2 regions of the Methylobacterium sp. J-072 genome follow, and region 1 is predicted to be linked to the other one. Evidence: predicted binding sites of a transcription regulator. Region 1 holds the regulator's gene; the other holds the start of a gene.

Region 1 (5,760 bases):
GAGGACATCGGGCCGATATGTTCGGGGGCGGAGGGCGAAGAGGCGCGGTGCAGGGCATGCGGGCGGCGCCCGTCGCACGGAGTGGCGCCCGTAGCACGAAGCGCTCGCTGTAGCACGGGCCGACGGGTGCGTTAAGAATCTCCCGCCGGGACTGAGTCGTCCGGTACGGGGCGAGGGCGGATGCGGCGGATCGGCGCGAGGCTGGCGGGCGGCGCGGTGGCGCTGGCCGGCCCGCGCGCTGCCTTGCTCCCGGTGTTGGGCGATTGGTTTACCGAAGGCCTCGCCCGGGAGGTGGAGCAGCGCCGCCTGTTCCCCTGGCTGGCGGTGGCGTTCGGCGCCGGGATCTTGGTGTTCTTCGCGGGCGCCGATGGGACGCCGTGGCTCGCCGCGCCGCTCGCCGGGGCGGCGTTAGCGCTCGCGCCGGTGCCGTTCCTGGGGGCGCGGCCAGCGGCTCTGGCCGTCGTCCTGGCGCTGGCGGCCGGGTTCCTCGGCTTCGCGGCGGCGACCTGGCGGGTCGCGCAGGTGGCGGCCCCGATCCTGGCCCGCACCACCATCGGACCGCTCACCGGGATGATCGAGGCGCTCGACGAGCGCGAGGTCGGCGCACGTCTGGTGATCCGGGTGGAGAACTTCGCCGGGCTCGCCCCCACGGTGAGGCCGCTGCGGGTGCGGGTCTCGTTCCGGAAGGCGCCGCCCCTCAGGCCCGGGGACTTCATCGCGGCAACCGCGCGACTGCTGCCGCCCCCCGAGGCGGCGCGGCCGGGCGGCTACGACTTCGCCCGGGACGCCTACTTCCAGGGCATCGGCGCGGTCGGCTCGCTGATCGGCACGATCACGGTCCGGGAACCGCCCGCACCGCCGCCGCTACGCCTCCGGCTCGCGGCCTTGCTGGACGAGGCCCGCAACGCGCTGACGCGCCGGATCGCCCAGGCCGAAGGCGGCCAAGCCGGGGCGGTGGCGGCGGCCCTGGTCACCGGCAAGCGCGGGCTGATCGGGCCGGCCGCCAACGACGCACTCCGGGCCGCGGGCATCTATCACGTCGTGTCCATCTCCGGCCTCCATATGGTGCTCGCCGCCGGCGTGGTGTTCTGGCTGGTCCGGGCATTGCTCGCCCTCGTGCCGTTCTGCGCCCTGTGGTGGCCGATCAAGAAGATCGCGGCCGGCTTCGCGATGCTGGGCGTGACCGCCTATTGCGCCTTCTCTGGCTGGGACATCGCCGCCGAGCGCTCGCTGATCATGACCCTGATCATGCTGGGCGCGATCCTGGTCGACCGGCCGGCCCTGTCGATGCGCAACCTCGCGCTGGCCGCCCTGATCGCCCTGGCCCGCGAGCCGGAGGGGCTGCTCGGGCCGAGCTTCCAGATGTCGTTCGGGGCGGTGGCCGGGCTGATCGCCTGCGCGCGGCTGATCGACGGACGCCTGTTCCGCCGCCCGGGGGCAGGGCGGGTCGAGCGGCTCGTCGGCACCGGGCTCTCGGCCGTGATCGGCACCCTGGCGACGACGCTCGTGGCGCAGATCGCCACCGCGCCGTTCGCCACCTACCATTTCCAGACGATCCAGCCGTTCGGGCTGATCGGCAACGCCCTGACCCTGCCGCTCGTCTCGCTGGTGGTGATGCCCGCGGCGGTGATCGGGATCCTGGCCTATCCCTTCGCCCTCGACCGGCCGGTCTGGTGGCTGATGGGGCAGGCGGTGGGCGGCATGCTGGCGATCTCCGAATGGATCGCCGGCTTCGATCGCGCCACCCTGGTCCTGCCGGCCTTCGGCACCGGCGCGCTGGGGCTGCTGGCGGCCGGGCTGCTCCTGGCGACGCTCCCGGTCTCGCGGCTGCGCTGGCTCGCCCTGCCGCCGGCCCTGCTCGGGCTCGGCCTCGCCGCGATGCCGGAGCGCTTCGATCTCTACGTCGACCGGCAAGGCGGCGGCGCGGCGATCCGGGGACCGGACGGCCTCCTGTCGACGCTGGGCAGCCCCTCGGCCTTCGTGCTGGAGCAATGGCTGAAGGCGGATGGCGACGGGCGATCGGCCAGGGCGGTAATCGGCGGCGCCTCGAAGGGGGGCCGATGCGACAGGCTCGGCTGCACCGCGCGCCTGCCGGATGGCCGCGCCGTCGCCCTGGTCCGCGACCGGCGCGCCTTCGCGGAGGATTGCGCCCGGGCGGCTTTGCTGATCACGCGGCTCGCCGCGCCGCCGAGCTGCACGGGGCCGCTGGTCATCGACCGGCGCGTCCTCGCCGCCCGCGGCGCCGTCGCCGTCCGGGCTGAGCGCGACGGCTTCACGCTACGCGACACCCGCGGCGACGGACGCTCGGTGCCATGGCGGCCGTCACTCACGGCCAAGCCATCGACGGCGCAGCGCCCGGAGGCGCCGGCAGATCCCGGCGACGCGATCCCTGCTGAGCCCGACGCGACCGGCGCCGATGCGGCGCCCGGCGACGCCCCGGCCGCGCCGCTTCAGTAGCGGCGGACGAGGCTGACGAGCCGGCCCTGGATCTGAACCCGGTCGGGACCCAGCACACGGGTCTCGTAGGCCGGATTGGCCGCCTCCAGGGCGATCGAGGAGCCCCGGCGACGCAGGCGCTTCAGCGTGGCCTCCTCGTCGTCGATCAGTGCCACGATGATGTCGCCGGTATTGGCCGTGTCCTGCTTGCGGATCACCACGAGGTCGCCGTCGAGGATGCCGGCATCGACCATCGAGTCGCCGCGCACTTCGAGGGCGTAATGCTCGCCGCCGGCCAGGAAGTCCGGCGACATGGTGATGGCGTGGCTCTGGTTCTGGATGGCCGAAACCGGCGTACCGGCCGCGATCCGGCCCATCACGGGGATCGAGATGGCGCGCCCGCCATCATCGATCATCCGGGTGGTCGCGGGCTGGGCCGGCGGCAGCTTGGACTTGCCGCCCTCGACCACGCTCGGCGTGAAGCGACGGGGCTCGGCGGGCGGCGCCGCCGGCTGGGACAGGCTCTCGGGAATGCGGATCACCTCGATGGCCCGCGCCCGGTTCGGCAGACGCCGGAGGAAGCCGCGCTCCTCCAGGGCCGTGATCAGCCGGTGGATGCCCGACTTGGACTTGAGATCGAGGGCGTCCTTCATCTCGTCGAACGAGGGAGGGACACCGCATTCCTGCATGCGGCTCTGGATGAAACGCAGGAGATCCAGCTGCTTGCGCGTGAGCATCGACGGGGACTCGCGGCTTGGTGGGCCGCATCGACGCGGCCTCAGAAACAAATCACGAACACGTTAAACGTTCCGCAAGTGTTCTGCAAGCCTGATCCGGCCAAGCTTGATGGGCGAAGCGCCCCGATCACGCAAGCCTGCGCAGTCTGCCGGTCGGCCTCACGGTGACCTGAATCGCATCGGATGATCCGGACGCTATGACGGTTCGTGCCGGATGGCGAGGTCCCGACCTCGACCCGGATAGAATAGGCCCCGACCGCCTCGGATGGTCGAGGGCCCCATCAAGACCTGGGTCACATGGACGTCTCAACATCCGATACGGTCGAACCGGGCAGCCGCGTGAAGCGCCTGAGGATGGCGACCGCGGCGGCCCATGATCAACTCGACCGGCGCGTCATGGCGGGAGAGCCCTTCGCGAGCCTCGAGCGGTACGCGCTGTTCCTTCAGGTCCAATACCGGTTCCATACACGCGTCGATCCGCTCTATCGCGACGGCGCGCTCGGCCCCGTCCTGCCCGATCTCGACGGGAGGCGCCGTCTTGCCCTGATCGCGCAGGATTTGCGCGACGTGACCGGCCGGATCCCCGACGTGCCCGCGGAGCGCGAGGAAGCGATCGATCCCATGGCCGGGCTCGGCTGGCTCTACGTCGCCGAGGGCTCGAATCTCGGCGCAGCCATCCTGCTCAAGGAAGCCCGGAAGCTCGGCCTCTCGGAAGGCCATGGGGCCCGCCACCTCGCCGGGCATCCGGACGGACGCGGGCTGCACTGGCGGCAATTCACCACCGCGCTCGACCGGATCGCGCTCGCGGATGACGGGGAGGCGCGCGCCGCCGCCGGGGCGACGGAGGCGTTCCGTTACGTGCACCGGCTCGTCGGGGACGCGTTCGGGGGTTGAGCGCCGTTCGGGGCGACAAACGCATTGACTGGTCAAGCGGGGCCGTTTCAATGCGCCACGGGGCTGGAACTGGGCTTGGGATGACGAGGATGCGACGGCGCGCGGCTCTGCTGCCCATCGGCTTGGTAAGTGTCGGCCTGGCTTTGGCCGGTTGCACCACCGGGTTCTCGTATATCTCGCGGAACTACGTCGCGCTCACGCCGCAGGTGGTCACCATCGGCTGCAAGGAGCCCTACGAGGTCTATGACAACCGGCAGCTGCGCCGGCTGCTGATCGTCTCCGACGCCCTGCGCGAGTATGCCGGCTGCAATCTCAGCGAGGTGCGGATCGATCCCGATCCGGCCGCGAGCCGGGTGAAGCGGTTCCGTACCGCCGCCCGGGCCTATCTCGACGAGACCGTGCGGGAGGATTGCCGGATCACCGGCGAGACCGTGTTCGATCCGCTGAAGAGCGAGTTCGCCTATGCCTGCGACGCGCCGGTGGAGAAGCGGGGCACGGTGGTGCCGCGCCTGCCCGGCCGCCAACCGGGCCTGAACCAGCAGTAATCTTTTCAGGGTCCGAGGGCCGGTCAGGTCCCGGGCTTCGGGAAGGTGCGCTCGGCGGCATCCCCGGCCGCCGCCAGCAGGGCGCGGGCGAAGGCGCGGGCCTCCGACCGGTCCAGCACGATCGCGGCCGTGACCGGGCTGCCGCCGAGGTCGGCGAGGGCGAGTTCCAGCCGCACCCCGTCCGGGATGGCGCTCGCCTGGAGGCTCCAGCCGCCTCCGCGATCCGTGCTCTTGGCCATCACAATTCCTTCCCGCGTGCCGGACCTGAGAAAACGCCGCAGGCTCCCGCCGGAACGGCCCGCGCCCGCGACTGTTCCCGCGCCGGTCCGAAAGCCGCCTCCCTGCCCGGCGGACAGATATTCCTCAAGACCCAGGCCCGGATCGCGTCGGGATGGGCGGGGCTGGCCCATCCCGAAGCGATTGACGCCGGGGCCCCGATGATGTCTCCCCCGGGCGACCTGACACGGGGAGTCGCGACACATGCAAGAGATCTGGTTCCGCACGGGCGAGGCCACCGTGCTGGCGGCCGAGGGGCAGTACACCGACGCGATGCCCGAGGTGCTGATCGGCTCGGTGCGTGGGCCGGTGGGTCAGGCCTTCGCCTCGATGATGGGGCAGGTCCAGGGCCATACAAGGATGTTCGTGGTGCGCGATCTCAACCAGCTGGTGCGCCCGGCCACGATGATGACCACCAAGGCGACGATCCACACGGCCGAGTATGTCGAGCTGCTCGGCGGAATCGTCCAGGCCGCCACCGGCGACGCGATCGTGGATTGCATCATCGAGGGCGTGCTACCGAAGGACGGGCTCGACGAGCTGTGCATGATCATCATGATCTGGCTCGACCCGCGCTGCGCCGAGGACGACAACCTCGACCGCAAGGATCTCTACCGCACCAATTACGAGGCGACGAAGCTCGCCATCGCCCGCGCCCTCAAGGGCGAGCCGACCGTGGACGAGCTGATCGCCAACCGGAAGACCGTGAAGCACTACGCGCTTGAAGACGTGATCGAGTATTGATCAGCGCCGCGCCCGCGCCAGCGTGGTGCGGGCGTAGACATCGCCCAGCCGGCAATCGAGCCCGGCCGAGGCGATGACGAGCCGGTCGTCGGGATTGGTCATCCGGCGGCGGACCCAACCGGATCCGT
Region 2 (5,760 bases), on a different contig from region 1:
AGTACACGACCAACCCGATCGCCATCCAGATCACCAGGCGCAGCCAGGTATCGAGGGGCAGGCCGGCCATCAGCAGCAGGCAGAACAGGATCCCGAGGATCGGCACCACCGGCACCCCCGGTACCCGGAACGGGCGCTTCATGTGCCGGTCGGTCCGCCGCAGGTGGATCACCGCGCCGCAGACCAGGATGAAGGCGGCGAGCGTGCCGATGCTGACCATCTCGCCCAGGATGTTGATCGGCACTAGGGCCGCCACCACGGCGACCACGGCCCCGATCAGCGCCTGGCTGCGATAGGGGGTCTGGTAGGTCGGGTGGACATGGGCGAACAGCTTGGGCAGCAGCCCGTCCTGGGCCATGGTGAAGAAGATCCGGCTCTGGCCGTAGAGCAGCACCAGGATCACCGTGGTTAGCCCGGTCAGCGCTCCGAGCTTGATCAGCAGGGCGAACCAGCCGATGCCGATCACGTCGACGCCCTTGGCGATCGGATCGGGGACGTTGAGCTCCTTGTAGGGCACCAATCCGGTCAGGACGGCGGCCACCAGCACGTACAGGATCGTGCACACGATCAGCGAGCCGAGGATGCCGATCGGCATGTCCTTCTGCGGCTTGCGGGCCTCCTGGGCGGCGGTGGAGACCGCGTCGAAGCCGATGAAGGCGAAGAAGACCACCCCGGCCCCGCGCAGGACGCCGCTATAGCCGAACTGCCCGAAGCTGCCCTCGTTCGGCGGGATCAGCGGGCTCCAATGCGCCGTGTCGACATGGCCCCAGCCGAGCGCGATGAAGGCGACCACCACGGTGAGCTTCACCGCCACCATGATGTTGTTGAACCGCGCCGATTCCTTGGTACCGCGGATCAGCAGGAGCGTGATCAGCGCCACGATCACCACGGCCGGCAGGTTGAACAGGGCGGTGCCGCCGCCGTCGATCGCCGTGCCCGGCGCGTGCGCGAGCCGGGCCGGGATCGCCAGGCCGACATCCTTCAGGAGGCTCGTGACGTAGCCCGACCAGCCCACCGCCACGGTGGCCGCGCCCATCGCGTATTCGAGGATCAGGTCCCAGCCGATCAGCCAGGCGAAGAACTCGCCCAGCGTCGCGTAGGTGTAGGTGTAGCTCGACCCGGCCACCGGGATCAGCGCGGCCATCTCGGAATAGCACAGGCCGACGAACGCGCAGGCGATGCCGCCGAGCACGAAGGACAGCATGATGCCCGGCCCGGCATATTGCGCCGCCGCCGTGCCGGTGAGGACGAAGATGCCGGCCCCGATGATCGCCCCGACGCCCATGGCGGTGATCGAGAGCGCGCCGAGGGATTTCGAGAGCTGCTCCTCGCCCTCGCCGCTCTCCAGAATGTCGTCGACGGATTTCCGCCCCATCAGGCCCGAGGAGTCCATCGGCGTATCCTTCCTCGTGGCGCCACGGGAGTGGCGCGCGCCTGTAACCTTCAATGCAGCAAGTTTTCTGCCACGGCGCCAGGAATTTTAACGCTTCTCGAGCCAACAACGACAAGTCGCGCTGCGACAAACTGTCGATCAGGGACGGTCGATCCGGGCAATCAGCGGCCGGACCTTGAGACGCGGCGCGAACACCGCGCCGGCCCGCAGCGCCTCCCGCCGCACCACGTCGCCGGCCCGCGCCTGCCTGGCGCCTAGGAGGGCCTCGATCCGGCCGACGAGGCGGCCGATCCAGCCTGCGGCCGGGCGGTGCAGGCGGCCGAGCCCGGTCTCCGGCCGGGCGGTGCCGACGAAGCGGTCGAGGGTGCGGATCCAGCCCTCGGCCGGGACATCGCCCGCCTCCAGGCACAGCACCCAGTCCCGCCGAGCCTCCGCAGCGCCCGCCCCATAGGGGTTCCTGCCCTGGTGAAGCACCAGCACCGCCCCCGTCGCGTCCGCGATGGCCGCCGCCGCCTCGCTCTCCCGGCCAATCACGATCACGGCGTCGCCGACCAGGCCGCCGGCCACGCCCGACACCAGCACGCTGAGCGTGTCGGCCAGGCGATCGATCGCATCCGGATCGGCCGGGTCGGCCAGGTAGGTTACCGCGGAGAGCATGTGCGCGCCCATAGACGATTTTGCGCAGCGGTAAACCGGGGCGCGAAGTCTCGACCGGGCTCGGCGGCGTTTGCCTGAAATTGAGGCGTTGGCGGATCTCGTGTTCGCGCTATGTTCCACGTGAAACACGGGGCGGTGCGCGATGGCTGAGATTCGGAACGGCTCCATCCCCGGAGCGCCCGTGCGTCTCGGTTCGAGCATGCTGCCCCCGGAGGCCCGGCGCGGCCGCGGCGCCACGGCGAACCCGACGAGCCGTTACGAGGCGGCAAGACGCGAGGTGTTCCAGGATTCCGATTGGGAAACCGATGCGCCTGCTCCCCTGCGCACGCAGGTCACGCTGGAGCGCGCCACGCGGATCATCGCCCGTAACACCTCGCCGGACATCCCGTTCGACCGGTCGGTCAACCCGTATCGCGGCTGCGAGCACGGCTGCATCTACTGCTACGCGCGCCCGACCCATGCCTGGCTCGGCCTGTCGCCGGGGCTCGATTTCGAGTCGCGGATCTTCGCCAAGCCCGACGCGGCCAAGCTCCTGGCGCGGGAGATCGCCGCGCCGGGCTACGCGCCGGAGACGATCGCCCTCGGGACCGCCACCGATCCCTACCAGCCGGTGGAGCGCGAGCACCGGATCACCCGTGCGGTGCTGGAGGTGCTCCAGGCAGCGCGCCACCCCGTCGGCATCACCACCAAGTCCGATCTGGTGCTGCGCGATCTCGACATCCTGGCCGAGATGGCCACGGACAACCTCGTGCTCGTGGCGGTCTCGCTGCCGACGCTGGACCCGCGCCTCGCCCGCCTGCTCGACCCGCGGGCACCGCGGCCGGAGAAGCGGCTCGCGGCGATGCGGCGCCTGTCTGAGGCCGGGGTGCCCGTGATGGTCAACGTCTCGCCGATCATCCCCGGCCTGACCGATCACGAGATCGAGGCGATCCTGGCGCAGGCCCGGGAGCACGGTGCCAGCCGCATCGGCCACGCGCTGCTGCGCCTGCCCGGCGAGGTCGCCGACTTGGTGGCCGACTGGTTTGCCGAACACTATCCCGAGCGCCAAGCCCGGGCCTTCGCGCTGCTGGCGCAGGCGAGGGGCGGCCGCGAGAACGATCCCCGATTCGGCCACCGCTTCCGCGGGGAGGGGGCCTATGCCGAGATGATCGGCCAGCGGGTCCGCCTGGCGGGTGGCCGGCTCGGCTTCGCGTTCGGGCGGATGGGGCTGAACCGGACGGCGTTCCGCAAGCCGGGGGCGCAACTCGCGCTGTTCTGAGGCGGTCGCATCCGCCCGGAGGATCGCCGACCTCGAAGCGCAAGTGCAATCCCGCGTGCCTCGCGCAGCTGAGATGCGTTTGCCGGCTCCAGGCACGCAGGACCGGGCACCGTTCCTGGCGTCCGGATGGCGGCAAGGATCAGTTCTGGGCGCCACGGATTCAGATGACGACCCGACCGAAATTTCGATCGGCTGCGTTGTAGTGTAAGTACGTGAAGCAAAACAATCTTGATCGTCGGGCATTTATTAATATTGATTGTCATAAATGTGTGTTGCAGGCGGCATAACCCGCGTCATGTAGAATATTATTCCGAAAAAGATCTCGGATTTGTTCTGGATCGCATTCGCAAAAAAGCTTAACGACTCAGTCTTTACGGAAACGATTTCGATGTCTCGCGCGCCGCACCCGTCGCTCAGCCGCATCGCTTCGGCGAGGCTATCGATCGGCAAAATCCTGTGCGCGATCCTGTTCGCGATGAGCGTCATGCTGCTCGGCTCGGGCGTGACGACCTTGCGGGACGCCCAGATGCAGGCCGATCAGAGCCGCCGCGTGGTGGCGCTCACGGAGGCGAGCCGGACGCTCCTCAAGGATCTGCTCGCCATCCGCATGGAGCGCGGCCGCACGCTTCAGGCCCTCAAGGCCGCTGCACCGATACCCGGAAAGGACGTGGAGCTGATCGCCACCCAACGCGCGACCCTGGCGAGCGGTGTCGAGCGGCTCGGGACTCTGGCCCGCGAGGTCGACGTGCCTGCGGTGCGGGAGAAGGCCGAGCTGACGCAACGGGCCTACGCGGCCCTGCTCGAGCTGCGCCCGCAGGTCGATGCCGCCCTGGCGGTGCCGGCGGCGCAACGATCCGCCGGCACGCTGCCGCCCTTCGCGGGGGCGTCTCAGGCGCTGCTCGATGCGTTGATGGCGGCGAACGACGCGGTCGATGCCGTGATCCCGCGCGGCGACGCGACTCTGGCCCATTACCTCGATCTGAAGCGCGCGGCCTGGATGTCTCGGGCCCTGATCGGCGGCGTGGTCGTGCGGATCGAGCTCGCGGTCGCCGCCGGCACGCCCTGGTCGCAGGCGGACATCGTCGCGGCGTCCGAGGAACGCGGTCGCCTGGCCGGCGCCTGGGACGGTGTGGCCCGGGCCGCCGCCGACGAGACCGCGGACGCGGTCCGGGCCGCCTTCCGCAAGGCCAAGGCCGACAATTTCGAGGGCGAGGCGGCTGCACGCCGCCAGGCCGTTACGGAGGCGCTCACGCAGGGCCGACCGACAGGGTTGTCTATCGACGAGTTGCGCACGCGCCAGACCGCCGAGGTGAACACGATCGCCGACCTCGCAAGCACCGCCCTCGACGCGCTGGTCGATCGGGCTCGGGCACTGACCGCGGAAGCAAGCGCCACCCTGCTGCGGACCGTCCTGTTCCTCGCTGCCGCGATCCTGCTGACCGGGATCGGCACCCTCGTGGTGGTCCGCCGGGTTCTCCGGCCGATCCGCAGCATGACCGAGGCCATGCGGGCGCTGGCCGCCGGCGACGCCTCGGTCGTGGTCCCGGCCCGGGAGCGTCAGGACGAGATCGGCGCCATGGCCGCCGCCGTCCAGGTGTTCAAGGACAACCTGCTCCGGACCCGGCAGATCGAAACCGAGGCGGACGAGGCGCGCCGCACCGCCGAGGCGCAGCGCCGGGCGGTCACGCGGCAGATGGCGGAAGCCTTCGAGGCCGCGGTCTCCGGCATCATCACGCAGGTCTCGTCCGCCGCGACCGAGCTGCAGGCTACCGCCTCGCAGATGACCGCGAGCGCCCAGGAGACCGCCAGCCAGTCCGGCACGGTGGCGGCGGCGGCCGAGCAATCGGCGTCGAACGTCAACACCGTGGCGAGCGCTGCCGAGCAGCTCGGCAGCTCCGTCGATGAGATCGGCCGGCAGGTGCAGGATTCGACGATCCTCGCCCAGCGGGCGGTGGGCGAGTCCGACCAGACCGCCGCCCTCGTCTCCGAGCTGAGCGCCGCCGCTGCCCGGGTCGGTGACGTGGTCCAGCTGATCGCGTCGATCGCGGCGCAGACCAACCTGCTGGCGCTCAATGCCACGATCGAGGCGGCCCGAGCCGGCGAGGCCGGCCGGGGCTTCGCCGTGGTGGCGACCGAGGTGAAGGAGTTGGCCAGCCAGACTGCCAAGGCGACCGAAGAGATCGCCAACCAGATCGGCCGGATCCAGGGGGTGACCGGCGAGGCGGTGGGCGCGATCGGCGCGATCACCGGCCGCATCCGGGAGATCAACACGGTCGCGAGCGCGATTGCGGAGGCCGTGGAGCAGCAGGGGGCGGCGACCCGGGAGATCGTCCGCAACGTCACCCAGGCGACCGCCGGGACCCAGGAGGTCACCGGCAACATCGCCGGCGTGGCCCAGGCCGCCGAGCAGACCGGCGCCGCGGCCGAGCAGGTTCTGGCGTCCGCCACCGGC

Evidence for each region. The regulator LexA, encoded in region 1, represses DNA repair genes until DNA is damaged. The targets are predictions, from matches to a motif close to TGTTCNNNNTGTGTTCNG.
Region 2: MKK67_RS05510 (PA0069 family radical SAM protein) is a predicted target of LexA. The motif match lies at 2,152-2,169, and genes of this name have one in related genera.

What each region holds. Positions count from the first base shown of each region.
Region 1 is NZ_JAKSYK010000011.1:2,930-8,689, reverse strand. It holds gene gltX (glutamate--tRNA ligase) at 1-8, opposite strand, end outside; gene MKK67_RS00275 (ComEC/Rec2 family competence protein) at 181-2,457, shown strand; gene lexA (transcriptional repressor LexA) at 2,451-3,173, opposite strand; gene MKK67_RS00265 (biliverdin-producing heme oxygenase) at 3,471-4,067, shown strand; gene MKK67_RS00260 (hypothetical protein) at 4,157-4,612, shown strand; gene MKK67_RS00255 (hypothetical protein) at 4,636-4,851, opposite strand; gene fae (formaldehyde-activating enzyme) at 5,093-5,632, shown strand; gene MKK67_RS00245 (Uma2 family endonuclease) at 5,633-5,760, opposite strand, start outside.
Region 2 is NZ_JAKSYK010000056.1:8,715-14,474, reverse strand. It holds gene MKK67_RS05520 (amino acid permease) at 1-1,393, opposite strand, end outside; gene MKK67_RS05515 (hypothetical protein) at 1,532-2,050, opposite strand; gene MKK67_RS05510 (PA0069 family radical SAM protein) at 2,193-3,308, shown strand; gene MKK67_RS05505 (methyl-accepting chemotaxis protein) at 3,697-5,760, shown strand, end outside.